2 regions of the Pseudomonas sp. PSE1(2024) genome follow, and region 1 is predicted to be linked to the other one. Evidence: predicted binding sites of a transcription regulator. Region 1 holds the regulator's gene; the other holds the start of a gene.

The links. The regulator FliA, encoded in region 1, starts transcription of late flagellar genes. The targets are predictions, from matches to a motif close to CTAAAGTTTNNNNNNNNNNNGCCGNTAA.
Positions count from the first base shown of each region.
Region 2: a site for FliA is predicted at 2,200-2,227, ahead of ABTV87_RS28590 (methyl-accepting chemotaxis protein). Genes of this name have one in related genera too.

Region 1 covers NZ_CP158967.1:1,759,218-1,766,788, reverse strand. The annotation lists gene ABTV87_RS07975 (protein phosphatase CheZ) at 301-1,089, opposite strand; gene ABTV87_RS07970 (chemotaxis response regulator CheY) at 1,108-1,479, opposite strand; gene fliA (RNA polymerase sigma factor FliA) at 1,647-2,387, opposite strand; gene fleN (flagellar synthesis regulator FleN) at 2,384-3,214, opposite strand; gene flhF (flagellar biosynthesis protein FlhF) at 3,328-4,668, opposite strand; gene flhA (flagellar biosynthesis protein FlhA) at 4,680-6,809, opposite strand; gene ABTV87_RS07945 (hypothetical protein) at 6,981-7,571, opposite strand, start outside.
Region 2 covers NZ_CP158967.1:6,251,798-6,259,368, reverse strand. The annotation lists gene ABTV87_RS28600 (NorM family multidrug efflux MATE transporter) at 1-1,070, opposite strand, end outside; gene ABTV87_RS28595 (LysR substrate-binding domain-containing protein) at 1,229-2,149, shown strand; gene ABTV87_RS28590 (methyl-accepting chemotaxis protein) at 2,330-4,306, shown strand; gene ABTV87_RS28585 (YifB family Mg chelatase-like AAA ATPase) at 4,412-5,905, opposite strand; gene ABTV87_RS28580 (HigA family addiction module antitoxin) at 6,394-6,648, shown strand; gene ABTV87_RS28575 (accessory factor UbiK family protein) at 7,410-7,571, opposite strand, start outside.

The DNA.
Region 1 (7,571 bases):
TGGGGTGCTCCTACAGTAGGTCGTGATGTCGGTTAATGCCGGGTCGCGTTGGGTTTGTGAGCGTGCCAGGCAAGGCGCGAGCCGCCGATAAGGGTCGTTTCCTTATCAAGGCTCGCAACGCAGCATGGCGCGCTCACAAACCCAACCCTCCGGGCCGCGCCCCACAAGGCGCAATCCGTCGTTACTCGTCGTTCATTTGGAAAAACCAAACCACTCTCCTCGTGCCTAGTCTTGCGCCTTGTGGGGCGCGGCGCGACCCGGCATTAACCGACATCACGACCTAACAAAACCCAAAAAAACTCAAAATCCAAGGCTGGATAGCAAATCGTCCACATCGTCCTGACCGGACACAACGTCTTCTCGTTTATCGGCATGAATCTGCGGACCTTCACCCTGCGAGAGATGTTTTTGTGGATCTTTTTCAGCAAGCATCGCCGCACGGTCATGTTCGATGCCCGCAAAGCGGTCCACCTGGCTGGCCATGAGCACGAGCTTGAGCAGGTTGCTTTCGACTTCGGTGACCAATTGGGTCACGCGCTTGATCACCTGACCGGTGAGGTCCTGGTAATCCTGGGCGAGCAGAATGTCGTTCAGATTGCTCGACACCGCGCGGTTGTCCGCGCTGCTGCGTGCCAGAAAACCGTCGACCCGGCGCGCCAGTTCACGGAACTCTTCAGCCCCGACCTCACGGCGCATGAAGCGGCCCCAATCGGCGCTCAAGGCCTGGGCTTCGTCAGCCAGGCCATTGACCACAGGGGTCGCGCTTTCCACCAGATCCATGGTGCGGTTGGCGGCAGCTTCGGTCAGTTTGACCACGTAGCCCAGGCGCTCGGTAGCGTCGGTGATTTGCGACACTTCCTCAGCCTGCGGCATGTGCGGATCGATCTGGAAATTGACGATCGCACTGTGCAGTTCACGCGTGAGCTTGCCCACTTCCTGGTACAGGCCACGGTCACGGGTCTGATTGAGCTCATGGATCAGTTGCACAGCGTCGCCGAACCTGCCCTTTTCAAGGCTTTCGACCAGTTCGACCGCGTGTTTTTTCAGGGTCGACTCGAAGTCGCCCTGTGAAGATTCTTTATGCTCCATAGCTCCCCCGCGCGTTCATCAGCCGATGCGTTCGAAAATCTTCTCGATTTTTTCTTTCAACGCCTGGGCCGTGAAAGGTTTGACCACATAGCCGTTCACGCCGGCCTGGGCCGCTTCGATGATCTGCTCGCGCTTGGCTTCAGCGGTCACCATCAGCACTGGCAGGTGCTTGAGCTTTTCATCGGCGCGCACGTGGCGCAGCAGGTCGATACCGGTCATGCCGGGCATGTTCCAGTCGGTCACCAGAAAGTCGATGCTGCCGCTGTTGAGCACCGGAATGGCAGTGGTGCCATCGTCGGCTTCAACGGTGTTGGTGAACCCGAGATCACGCAACAGGTTCTTGATGATCCGCCGCATCGTTGAGAAGTCATCAACGATGAGGATTTTCATGTCTTTGTTCAATTCGACCTCCAAGCAGTCTTAAACGCGTCCAGCACCTGGACGCGCCATTTCAATCAATCCGGCAAAACACTCGATGACTGTCTGGAGCACAACAGAGCAAGACCGGTGCCGTTCACCACCGCACCAGCCTCGTTCGCAGTGTCCCCACACTGCCTTCAGCGCGCTCGCCACTCCCCCAAACGCCCCCGCAAGCGGGCCGCGCACTGGCTGTGTAACTGGCTGACCCGCGATTCACTGACGCCAAGGACTTCACCGATTTCCTTGAGGTTCAGCTCTTCGTCGTAGTACAGCGCCAACACCAGTCGCTCACGCTCCGGCAAATTGGCAATCGCGTCCGCCAGCGCGGCCTGGAAACGTTCGTCTTCCAGATCGCGCGACGGCTCCAGATGAGCACTGGCGCCATCCTCGTGCAGCCCTTCGTGTTCGCCGTCCTGCAACAGGTCGTCGAAACTGAACAGCCGGCTGCCCAGGGTGTCGTTCAAAATCCCGTAGTAATCGTCGAGACTCAATTGGAGTTCGGCCGCAACTTCGTGATCTTTAGCGTCACGGCCGGTTTTAGCTTCAATCGAGCGAATCGCGTCGCTGACCATACGGGTATTGCGGTGAACCGAGCGTGGCGCCCAGTCCCCCTTACGGACTTCATCGAGCATCGCACCGCGGATCCGGATGCCCGCGTACGTTTCAAAACTGGCGCCCTTGCTGGCGTCGTATTTGGTCGAGACTTCAAGCAGGCCGATCATCCCGGCCTGGATCAGGTCTTCGACCTGCACACTGGCCGGCAATCGCGCCAGCAAGTGGTAGGCGATGCGTTTGACCAGTGGCGCGTAACGCTCGATCAGCTCGTACTGCGCGTCACGCGCCGACTTTTTGTAAAGGTTCATACCGCTGGCGGTCATAGCACAGGTCCTGCCGTTTGCTGCACGAGGCGCTCGACGAAAAATTCGAGGTGGCCGCGCGGGTTGGCGGGCAGCGGCCAGGTGTCGACCTTCTGTGCGATCGCCTTGAACGCCAGTGCGCACTTGGAACGCGGGAAGGCTTCATAGACCGCACGCTGCTTCTGCACCGCCTTGCGCACGCTTTCGTCGTAGGGCACCGCGCCGACGTATTGTAGGGCGACGTCGAGGAAGCGATCCGTGACCTTGGTCAACTTGGCGAACAGATTGCGACCTTCCTGCGGGCTCTGGGCCATGTTGGCCAGGACGCGGAAGCGGTTCATGCCGTAATCGCGGTTGAGCAGCTTGATCAGCGCGTAGGCGTCGGTGATCGAGGTCGGCTCGTCGCAGACCACCAGCAAGACTTCTTGCGCTGCGCGAACGAAACTGACTACCGAGTCACCAATACCCGCAGCGGTGTCGATCACCAGTACATCGAGATTGTCGCCGATGTCGCTGAACGCCTGAATCAGGCCGGCATGCTGGGCCGGGCTCAGGTGAACCATGCTCTGGGTGCCGGAAGCGGCCGGCACGATGCGGATCCCGCCGGGGCCTTGCAACAGCACGTCGCGCAGCTCGCAGCGGCCTTCGATCACGTCGGCCAGGGTGCGTTTGGGTGTGAGGCCCAGCAGAACGTCGACGTTCGCCAGCCCCAGGTCGGCGTCCAGCAGCATGACCCGACGGCCAAGCTCTGCCAGCGCCAGGGACAAGTTCACTGACACATTAGTCTTGCCGACGCCACCTTTGCCGCCGGTCACCGCGATCACCTGTACGGGATGCATGCTGCCCATGTTATTTCTTTACCTTGTCTTGCATAGACGGAGGCCACATTACTGGCTGCGCGTTCACAACCGGAACAATGCATGGCAGACCATCGATGTAGGTACAAAAACGGTTCATTACCTCAGCCAACCTGCTTGGTCGGACTGTGGTAGATATCAGCGAACATGTCAGCCATGGCTTCTTCGCTGGGTTCTTCCTGCATTTGCACACTGACGGCGCGGCTGACCAGTTGATGACGGCGCGGCAGATGCAGATCATCCGGAATACGCGGCCCATCGGTCAGGTAGGCGACCGGCAGTTCGTGACTGATCGCCAGGCTCAGCACTTCGCCAAGGCTTGCCGTCTCATCCAGTTTAGTCAGGATGCACCCGGCCAGCCCGCAACGCTTGTAACTGTGATAAGCGGCGGTTAGAACCTGTTTCTGGCTGGTGGTTGCCAGCACCAGATAATTTTTTGAGCGAATGCCACGACCGGCCAGACTTTCCAGCTGCATGCGCAAGGCCGGATCGCTGGCTTGCAGGCCGGCGGTATCGATCAGCACCACGCGTTTGCGCAGCAGTGGATCCAGCGCCTGCACCAGGGACTGGCCCGGATCGACGTGGGTCACCGACACATTGAGGATGCGGCCCAGCGTCTTGAGCTGCTCCTGCGCGCCGATACGGAAACTGTCCATGCTCACCAGCGCGATGTTCTGCGCGCCGTACTTGAGCACGTAGCGGGCGGCCAGCTTGGCCAGCGTGGTGGTCTTGCCCATGCCGGCAGGACCGACCATGGCAATCACACCGCCCTCTTCCAGCGGCTCGACTTCCGGTACAGCAATCATCCGCGCCAGGTGCGCCAGCAGCATGCGCCAGGCCTGACGCGGTTCGTCGATCTCGGTGATCATCGACAGCAGATCACGGGACAAGGGGCCGGACAAACCGATGCGTTGCAGACGACGATACAGATTGGCCTGAGCCGGACGGCTGCCTTGCAGCTGGTTCCAGGCCAGAGTGCCGAGTTGCACTTCCATCAGTTCGCGCAGGCTGTTGAGTTCGAAACGCATCGAGTCCAGAGCACGCGGGTCAACGCCAGCGGAAACCGGTGCAGGCGCCGGTGCCGGGCGGGCCGGAGCTTCGTAGGTCGGTTCGGTCAGCGGTTCGGCAGCGGTCAGCGGCAGGCCGGCCGTCAACGGCAGCCCGGCGAACAACTGGCGATTGGTGTTGCCGTCGGCTTCGCCACGCAGGCTCAGCTCGGCCTGGGCGGTGACGATGCGCGACTGGGTCTTGCGCAGCTCATCCTCGAGTTCCATGTTCGGAACACGCGGGGCCAGCGCCGACAGTTTGTAATCGAGCGCCGCCGTCAGCTCGACGCCGCCGGCGATGCGGCGGTTGCCAATGATGGCGGCATCAGCGCCCAGCTCATCACGAACCAGCTTCATGGCCTGACGCATATCGGCGGCGAAAAAACGCTTAACTTGCATAAACCACTACCTCAGCCGTTGGGCCCTACTGTCGCAACGATGGTCACTTGCTTGTTGTCCGGAATTTCCTGGTAGGCCAGCACATGCAGTCCGGGAACTGCCAGGCGACCAAAGCGCGAGAGCATCGCGCGAACCGGGCCTGCTACCAACAGGATCACCGGCTGACCTTGCATTTCCTGGCGCTGCGCCGCTTCGATCAGCGAACGCTGCAGCTTCTCGGCCATGCTCGGCTCCAGCAGAACGCCCTCTTCCGAGCCTTGTCCTGCCTTCTGCAGACTATTGAGCAATATTTGTTCCAACCTTGGCTCCAGCGTGATAACTGGCAGCTCCGACTCAGTCCCTACAATGCTTTGGACGATGGCGCGGGATACGCCGACCCGCACAGCGGCCACCAAAGCGGCGGTATCTTGACTCTTGGCGGCATTGTTGGCGATGGCTTCGGCAATGCTGCGGATATCGCGCACCGGCACATGTTCGGCCAGCAACGCCTGCAATACTTTGAGCAACTGCGACAGCGTGACCACGCCCGGCACCAGCTCTTCAGCCAGTTTCGGCGAGCTCTTGGCCAGCAATTGCATCAATTGCTGCACTTCTTCGTGGCCGATCAGCTCGCTGGAGTGCTTGTACAGAATCTGGTTCAAGTGGGTCGCAACCACGGTGCTGGCATCGACCACGGTGTAACCGAGCGATTGCGCCTGGGCGCGCTGGCTGACTTCGATCCACACCGCCTCCAGGCCGAAAGCCGGATCTTTGGCGGTAATGCCGTTGAGCGAGCCGTAGACCTGCCCCGGGTTGATCGCCAGTTCGCGATCCGGGTAGATCTCGGCTTCGGCCAGGATCACGCCCATCAGGGTCAGGCGATAGGCGCTTGGCGCCAGGTCGAGGTTGTCGCGGATGTGCACGGTCGGCATCAGGAAGCCCAGATCCTGCGAGAGTTTCTTGCGCACGCCCTTGATCCGCGCCAGCAATTGCCCGCCCTGGTTGCGGTCCACCAACGGAATCAGACGGTAGCCGACTTCCAGGCCGATCATGTCGATCGGGGTCACGTCGTCCCAGCCCAGCTCCTTGGTTTCCATGGCGCGGGCTGGCGACGGCAGCAGTTCCTGTTGACGCTTGACCTCTTCCAGCGCGATGACCTTGGCCACGTTCTGCTTCTTCCAGAACAGGTAAGCGCCACCGGCAGCCAGCGCAGCCATGGTCAGGAACGAGAAGTGCGGCATGCCCGGCACCAGGCCCATGACCGCCATCAGACCGGCAGCCACCGCCAGCGCTTTCGGCGAGGCGAACATCTGGCGATTGATCTGCTTGCCCATGTCTTCCGAGCCGGAAGCACGGGTCACCATGATCGCCGCCGCTGTAGATAACAACAGTGATGGCAATTGCGCCACTAAACCGTCACCGATGGTTAGCAAGGCGTAAACCTTGCCCGCGTCAGCGAAAGTCATGTTGTGCTGGAAGATACCGACGGCCATGCCGCCGATCAGGTTGATGAACAGAATCAGCAAACCGGCGATGGCGTCACCGCGCACGAACTTGCTGGCACCGTCCATCGAACCGTAGAACTCTGCCTCCTGGGCCACTTCGGAACGACGGGCCTTGGCCTGCGCCTGGTCGATCAGACCAGCGTTGAGGTCGGCGTCGATCGCCATTTGCTTGCCGGGCATCGCATCGAGGGTGAAGCGCGCGCTCACCTCGGAGATCCGGCCGGCACCCTTGGTCACCACGACGAAGTTGATGATCATCAAGATCGCGAAAACCACGATACCGACCACGTAGTTACCGCCGATCACCACCTCACCGAAGGCCTGGATCACCTTACCGGCGGCGGCGTGGCCGTCCTGACCGTGGAGCATCACCACCCGGGTCGACGCCACGTTCAGCGCCAGTCGCAACAGCGTCGCCACCAGCAGGATCGTCGGGAACACCGCGAAATCCAGCGGCCGCAAGGCGTACACGCAGACCAGCAGCACGACGATCGACAGGGCAATGTTGAAGGTGAAGAACACGTCGAGCAGGAACGGCGGCACCGGCAACATCATCATCGCCAGCATGACCAGCAGCAACAGCGGCACACCCAGATTGCCCCGACTGAGGTCGGCAATGTTCGAGCGAGCACTGTTGATTAACTGAGAGCGATCCACCGGTTTTCCCCGTTCCTTTAAAGCAAACTTTTGACGCCCGAAGCAGGCGCACGGCGGCTACTGCAAGAAGCCTTCCAACTTTTGCGGGGGATTGAAATAGAGGGGCTGATCTGAGGCGTACTGCACCGCTCGCCTCAGGCAGAAAAATACGGCGAGGTGAGATCTCAATGATCATGCGACCAGAATTTGATCGGCGACGATCGGACCAAACGCGAGAGCATCCCTGTCCAGGTACGGTGTGCGTTTGTAGATGGGGTGAGGTCCGCCCACATCAACCAGAGTTTCCCCGGCCGGCATGAGTACCACCACAGTCTCCGGGGCAACGGCAGAGGCTTTCGTCTCGCCCCTCAGCAGGTTCAGCGCCCCCTCGATCCAGATGAACGGCAAATCACCGATCTCGATTGGCGGATCTCCCGCGCTGAGCCGAAAGTATTGTCCGGAAGTGATCTGAATATTACCTCCCACCATTTTGAAGAACGGTTTGTCATAACGACGCTCCACCGGGCCTCCCCCACTCGACCATTGATCCATGTAATAGCCACGGTCGCTGAACAGCGCCAACAGCGTCTGGTTATCGACGATGCTGCCGGCTGCACTAAACAAGTAATTGTAGGAATAGTGATACGCCGACCCAGCCAGCTCGGGCCGAATCGCGTTGAGCGGTTTTGATAAATAACCCGGAATGTAGAGATCTGCCATTGCCTGGAACTTGGCAAAATCCAGAGCCAACTCCCAGGTCATTTGGTAGTAAATGGCTCGCTG
Region 2 (7,571 bases), 2.0 Mb from region 1:
CGAATCACCTCGGCAAACGCCGGGTTGTTATGGTCGAGGAACAAACCGACCAACTGATTCGGCAGCAACCAGAACACCATCGCAAACCCCAGCATCACCACTGCGCCAAAGACGATGCCGACCCGCCCGGACATCCGCGCATCGCTCAATTGCCCGGCGCCGTAATGCTGGCCGACGCGCATGGTGATCGCATACGACATCCCCGCCGGAACCATGAACGCCACCGAGACGATTTGCAGGGCGATCTGGTGCGCCGCCAGTTGCGTACTGCCCATGGTGCCCATGCACAGCGCCGCGAAGGCGAACAGCCCGACTTCCACCGCGTAGGTGCCGCCAATCGGCAGGCCCAAACGCCAGAGTTCTTTGAGGTATTGCCGGTTCGGCCGCGACAGGCCCTCGCGCAACGGGTACGCGTCGTAGGCCGGATGCCGACGAATGTGCCAGGCCAGTGCAAGCGCCATGCAGTTGGCGACAATCGCCGTGACCAGGCCGATACCGGTCAGCCCGAGTTTCGGCAGGCCGAACATGCCGGTGATCAGCGCGTAATTGAGCAGGAAGTTGGCCACCGTGCCGGCGAGGCTGATGACCATCACCGGCGTTGCCCGGCCGATGGCGCTGGTGAAACCGCGCAGGGCCATGAAGCTCAGGTAGCCGGGCAGGGCGAAGGGCAGGGCGATCAGGAACTGCCCGGCGGCGTTGACGTTGGTCTCGGTCTGGCCGAACAGCAACAGCACCGGTTTCAGATTCCACAACAACAACCCGGCACCGAGCGCCATCAGCCACGCCAGCCACAGGCCGGCCTGAGTCAGGCGGGCGGCGCCGATGATGTCGCCGGCGCCCTGACGAATCGCCACCAGAGTGCCGACCGCCGCGATCACGCCGATGCAGAAAATCGACACGAACGAATAGCTCGCTGCGCCCAGACCGCCACCGGCCAGCGCTTCGGGACTGAGGCGCGCCATCATCAAGGTGTCGGTCAGCACCATCAACATGTGCGCCAACTGCGAGGCGATCAACGGCCCCGCCAGCCGCAGGATGGCCCAGAGTTCGGTACGCACAGGACGCTGCATGGCGTTCACATCCTTATAAAAGAGGGAGCAAGAGACCGTCGATTCTCAGGGTTTGGCGCGGGTTGCACAAAGGGATAAAAAGGATGGGTGGCATGATTAAAACTCATCCTGCCGCGATTCTGCTAAGTTGGCGCAATCCCGCCATAGGAGCGCTGTGCATGTCCCGTCGTCTTCCACCCTTGTATGCCCTGCGCGCATTCGAAGCGGCGGCCCGCCACAGTTCGTTCACCCGGGCAGCCGAAGAGTTGTCGATCACTCAAAGTGCGGTGAGCCGACATATTCGTACGCTCGAAGAGCATTTCGCCTGCCGCTTGTTCCACCGCAGCGGGCGCAACCTGCAACTGACCGAGTCGGCGCGCCTGCTGCTGCCGGGCATCCGTGATGGCTTTGCCGCGCTGGAACGGGCCTGCAATACCTTGCGCGCCGAAGATGACATCCTGCGCATGAAAGCCCCGTCGACCCTGACCATGCGCTGGTTGCTGGCGCGGCTCAGTCGCTTCCGTCATCTGCAGCCAGGTAACGAGGTGCAACTGACCAGCGCGTGGATGGACGTGGACTCGGTGGACTTCAACAACGAGCCCTTCGACTGCGCGGTGTTGCTCAGTGACGGGCATTTCCCGCCGGACTGGGAAGCCAGCCTGCTGTTTCCGGAGGAGCTGATTCCGGTCGGCGCGCCGAACCTGCTCAACGATCAGCCGTGGGATGTGGCGCGGCTGGCCAGTGCCGAGTTGCTACACCCGACGCCGGATCGCCGCGACTGGCGCAGTTGGCTGGAACACATGGGGCTGTCGGATCAGGTGTCGCTCAAGGGCGGGCAGGTGTTCGATACCCTGGAACTGGGCATGATCGCGGCGGCTCGGGGCTATGGGGTTTCCATGGGCGATCTGCTGATGGTGGCCGAGGATGTTGCGCAAGGACGCTTGAGTCTGCCGTGGCCGACGGCGGTCGCCAGCGGACTGAATTATTACCTGGTGTGGCCAAAGAGCCGTCCGGGAGGTGAACGTTTGCGCCGCCTCAGCGACTTTCTGCAAGGCGAAGTCCGGGCCATGGCGCTGCCGGCGGTCACGCGCTTGAGCTGAAACGTTCGAGCCTGCACAATGCCGGCCTTTCGCTATACCCCTGCTCATCGCTCAAGTATTCGGTTTTACCGCCGAATACGTGCATGTGGAACCGTCGTGCCGGTGGCCACGATTTACCCCCATTAGAAAATTACCCGAGCTGCGATCAAGGAGGATCGGAAGTTCGGCCAGGAGCTGTCCATGTCTCAACCTCGCGCTCGGATCGCCTCGCAGCTGGGCCTCGCGCTCGCCGTGATACTGGCGATTGTCATCAGCGGCAGTACCGTCTTTGCTTTGCGTTCGCTGGATACCGCCAACCTCGCCACTCGTGAGGAGCACCTCGCCAGTGAAGCGCGTCTGCTCGCCGACCAATTGAGCACCTTTCACGGCACGCTGCGCGAAAGCACCCAGCGTCTGAGCGGGTTGTTCGAGAAGCGCTTCAGCGCCGGCCTGAGCATTCACCCGAGCGAGCCGGTCAATGTCGCGGGCACCCAGACCCCGGGCCTGCACCTGGGCAGCGAAGTGTTGAACAACAACTTCAAGGAAGTCGACGAGTTCAAACAGATGACGGCGGGTGTCGCCACGCTGTTCGTGCGCAGCGGCGAAGACTTCATCCGCGTCAGCACCTCTCTGAGCAAACAGGACGGCACCCGCGCCATCGGCACCGTGCTTGACCACGCTCACCCGGCCTATGCGAAATTGATGGCGGGGCAGGGTTACGTCGGTCGCGCCTTGCTGTTCGATCGTTCCTACATGACTCAGTACACCCCGGTGCGTGACAGCAGCGGCAAGGTGATTGCCGTGTTGTTCGTCGGCTTCGATTACACCGACGCGCAGAACGCCCAGTTCGCCAATCTCAAGCGCTTCCGCATCGGCCAGACCGGCTCGCTGGCGCTGCTGGACGAGAAGAACCAGTGGCTGGTCGCGCCGGCCGGTGTGCAGGCGCTGGATCAAGCGGTTCCTGTGATCAACGGTCTGGCGAAAGCACCGGGTAAAGGACAGTTCTGGAGCGACAAGTCCGAAGACTTCTACAGCATCGCCGTGCCGTTCGAAGGCGGCCCGTGGTCGGTGGTGGCGAGCATGCCGAAAGCCGAGATCCGCGCAGTTACATGGAGCGTCGGCACTCAGCTGGCCATCGGCAGTCTGCTGGCGATGCTGCTGGCGGTCGGTTCCGTGGTCTGGTTGCTGCGCAGCAAGCTGGCGCCGCTGGGTGATCTGGTCCGCCAGGCTGAAGCCCTGGGCGCCGGCGATCTGAGCGTACGTCTGAGCGTGTCGAGCAACGACGAAATTGGCCAGTTGGCTCGCGCGTTCAACCAGATGAGCCAGGCCCTGTCGACCATGGTCGAGCACATCCGCCGCGCCTCGGAAGAGGTCAACCGCCGTGCTCAAGCCCTGTCCGGTCTGTCTGGCGGCGCCTATGAAGGCATGGAGCAACAATCTGGCGAAATCACCAGCATGGCCGGCGCCGTTGAAGAGTTCTCCGCCACGTCGCTGAACATTGCCGACAACATGGGCAACACCCAGCGTCTGGCCCAGGAAAATGCCCAGCAGACCCAGATCGGTCGCACGTCGATGGAAGAAGCGTCTTCCTCGCTGGAGCAGATCGCCGGCGCACTGAAGACCACCGCCACCGTGATCAACACGCTCGGTCAGCGCTCCCAGGAAATCGGCGGCATCGTCAGCGTGATCACCTCGATTGCCGAGCAGACCAACCTGCTGGCACTCAACGCCGCCATCGAAGCGGCCCGTGCCGGTGAACAAGGTCGCGGCTTTGCCGTGGTGGCCGATGAAGTGCGCAATCTGGCGTCCCGCACCCGTCAGGCGACGGACGAAATCTCCGGCATGATCCACAGCATTCAGCAGGAAACCGGTAACGCCATCAGCACCATGGAACAAGGCAACGTGCTGATGCAGGAAGGCCTGTCGCGTAACGCCAATGTCGCTTCGGCGCTGGCGCGGATCGATGAGCAGAGCCGTTCGGCAGGGCAACAGTTTGCGGCGATCACCACCGCGACCCAGGAACAGAGCAGCACCGCGACGCTGTTGAGCAGCAATCTGCAGAGCATCGCGATGGCCAACAGCGAGCAGCGCGAAGTGGTGTCGAACCTGGCAATCACCGCCAAGGAGCTGGAAGGTCTGGCAGCCGACCTGCGCCAAGAGGTCGACCGCTTCCGTTGAGGCGCCTCTGAAATAGCGATCGCGAGCAGGCTCGCTCCCACAGGGTTTTTGTTGGACCTGTGAGAGCGAGCCTGCTTGCGTTTGGGCCCGCCACGACCTCGGCACTTACTGAGTCGCCGGCCGATACTGCAAAGCTTCGGCCAGATGTTCGCGACTGATATCCGCGCGCTTCTCCAGATCCGCCAACGTCCGCGCGACCTTGAGCAGCCGATGCGCCGAGCGCAGCGACAAGGTCAGTCTTTCGCACGCCGTCTCCAGCCAGGTTTCATCGGCTGTGGATAACTTGCAGTGCTTCTTCAGCCCCGGCAAATCGAGAAACGCATTGGCGCAGCCCTGGCGTTTTTGCTGACGCTCGCGGGCCTCTGCGACCAATGTGGCCGCGCTGGCGCTGTCCTCTCCCGGTTTTACCGCAGGGTTCAGCGCTGTCGCCTCCCGCGCCACCGTCAGGTGCAAATCGATCCGGTCCAGCAACGGCCCCGACAGTTTGTTGCGATAGCGCTGCACCATGTCCGGCGTGCATGAGCACTTGCCGCTCGGTTCGCCAAGATATCCACAGGGACAGGGATTCATCGCCGCCACCAACTGGAATCTTGCGGGAAATCGCACCCGTTCCTTGGCACGGGCGATCACGATGCAGCCGGATTCCAGCGGTTCGCGCAGCACCTCGAGCACCTTGCGATCAAACTCGGGCAGCTCATCGAGAAACAGCACACCGTGGTGGGCGAGGGTGATTTCGCCGGGTTGAGGTTTTGAGCTGCCACCGACCAGTGCCGGGCCAGAGGCCGAGTGATGCGGCTGGCGAAATGGGCGCTGCGGCCAATGGGTCAACGGCGCGCCGCTGGCGACGGATTGAATCGCCGCCACTTCCAGCGCTTCACTCTCGGCCAGCGGTGGCAGCAACCCCGGTAATCGACTGGCCAGCAACGTTTTGCCCGTTCCCGGTGGTCCGCTGAACAGCAGGTTGTGCGCACCGGCGGCGGCAATCAGCAGCGCCCGTTTGGCGGCCAGTTGGCCCTGGACTTCATTCAGGTCGGGATAAGGTTTGGCGGCATGGATCAGCCCGTCCGAGACATACGGCTCGACCGGTGTATGCCCATTGAAATGCGCCACGGCCTCCAGCAGATGATCCACCGCGATCACCCTGAGTCCCGAAGCCAGACAAGCCTCCTCGGCATTCGCCCGCGGCACCACCAGCGTCCGCCCGGCCTTGCGCGCTGCCAGTGCCGCCGGCAACACCCCGCGCACCGCCCGCACGGCGCCGGACAATGCCAGTTCGCCAAGGCACTCCACGTCATCCAGCGTCAACGTCGGCACCTGCACACTCGCCGACAGAATCCCCAGCGCAATCGCCAGATCGAACCGCCCGCCATCCTTGGGCAGATCCGCCGGCGCCAGATTCAACGTGATCCGCCGCGCCGGAAACTGCAGCCCGGAATTGATGATCGCACTGCGCACGCGGTCCTTGCTCTCCTTCACCGCCGCTTCGGGCAGGCCGACCATGGTCAGCGAGGGCAAGCCGTTGGCCAGGTGGACTTCAACGGTGACGGCGGGAGCATCCACGCCTATCTGGGCGCGGCTGTGGACGATGGCGAGGGACATGGTCGTTCCTTGAGTTGAATCGAGGGGCCGCTTCCTGCGGGTTGTTGAAGGGTAGTTGAGCGAGGTTCTAGCGTTTGAGTAGAGGTTTACAAGACGTATCAGAAAGCGGTTGTGCGGGCCTATGCGTTCATCTTCTGCCCGCTAACAGACCACTTGGCTCAAGCTCAGGTCCGCACGTAACGGCAACTTCAATAAACCTCCGTTGAATGGCTGACAAATTTCCAGCCAGTCGGAGTGCTTCGAGGTGTAGTTCAACAACCTGAAGTAGCTTTTTCTTTCTCTTTTTATCCTTCACAGAGACCTCCTTCCTGATGGGTGTCGCTAATGTAATGGCAGGCGTAAGGACAACATAAATAGGCGCAGACGCTGATTTTTGTAGGGGCGTGCCCTAATAGTTGTAGGACGCCAGCGAAAGCGACTCGACGGTCTTGTATCGCAAAGTCGGATGCTCCAGTTTGGCCGCTCAATGCAGCCTCTGGAGGCGAAAAATGGACCGCAATGGTATGCGCCCGACTCATCCGGGCGAGGTGCTGAATAAGGAATTCATGGAGCCGTTGGGCATGACGGTCATGGACTTGGGCATGCCCACAAACTGGCCTGAAACCGAGATCGAGAAGCTTGTGAAATGCCAACTCAGGATCTGCGCCGATCTGGCAATCAGGCTGGCCATCCACCTCAACACCACACCTGAGTTCTGGATGAATCTTCAGTCGACTTACGATTTGCGAAAAGCTGAAGTTTAGAGAGGAGCTTCGGTCCGTGATCAACTGGAGCGGCTGGCGCATTGCGCTTGATCTGAATCCAAGGTCGTACGGCGGGGAGCTGAACAGTTGCTGTGACTACTCCTCAGAAAACCGATTGTTGCAGATATATCGAGGCGAAAAAAAACCGCCTTGAGGAGACGGTTTTTTAGTTGCAGGCTTCGGTGAGGCCAAGGCCTGCGCATCCTTAGTGGACACACTCACGTTTGCTGAGGTTATGCAGGTTTGCTCCTGGATGCAAGCGTCAGGATCACTTGGCTCCCAGCAAGGCAGGGCTGAGAGATGACGTGTCTGATATGCCGGGAATACACGCTTAACGCCTTGATACAACTTGTTTAAATGAATTTTGTAGGGGCTGCAATACCATCCGTTGCGACGATGCCCACTCATGGAGTGTTCACAGAGTGTGGCCGGGAGCATAAAGATTTCATGTCCCCCAACACGGTGTGAGAACCGTGCCGGTGCTTTTTTGGGGGATCCACACCCGGCCGCCTTGGTGGGCACACTCACGTGTAGTCCCGAAAGTGTTCGTACGCCGGAAAGAGCATCGGAGGTTTGGCCCCACGCAAGGAGGGCCAAAATATGTCTAAGTTTCTTAAACATATGTGGCGCCTCGTCAGGATCGCGCTATGGGCATTTCGCCTGTACGAGATTCTGCGAGACCGTTGGAATAATTCGCTGTAGGAATTGATCCGACGGAAACCGTTCCTGCCTCGGCAGGAGCGGTTTTAGCTTCTCAATATTCACTCAGCCGGCGGCGTCAGCTTCGCTTCCAGCTCCGCCACCTTCGCCTCAAGGCTCTCGAGCCGGGCGCGAGTGCGCGCCAGCACCACCATCTGACTGTCAAACTCTTCGCGGCTCACCAGGTCCAGTTTGCTGAAGGCGCTTTGCAGCAGCATCTTGAA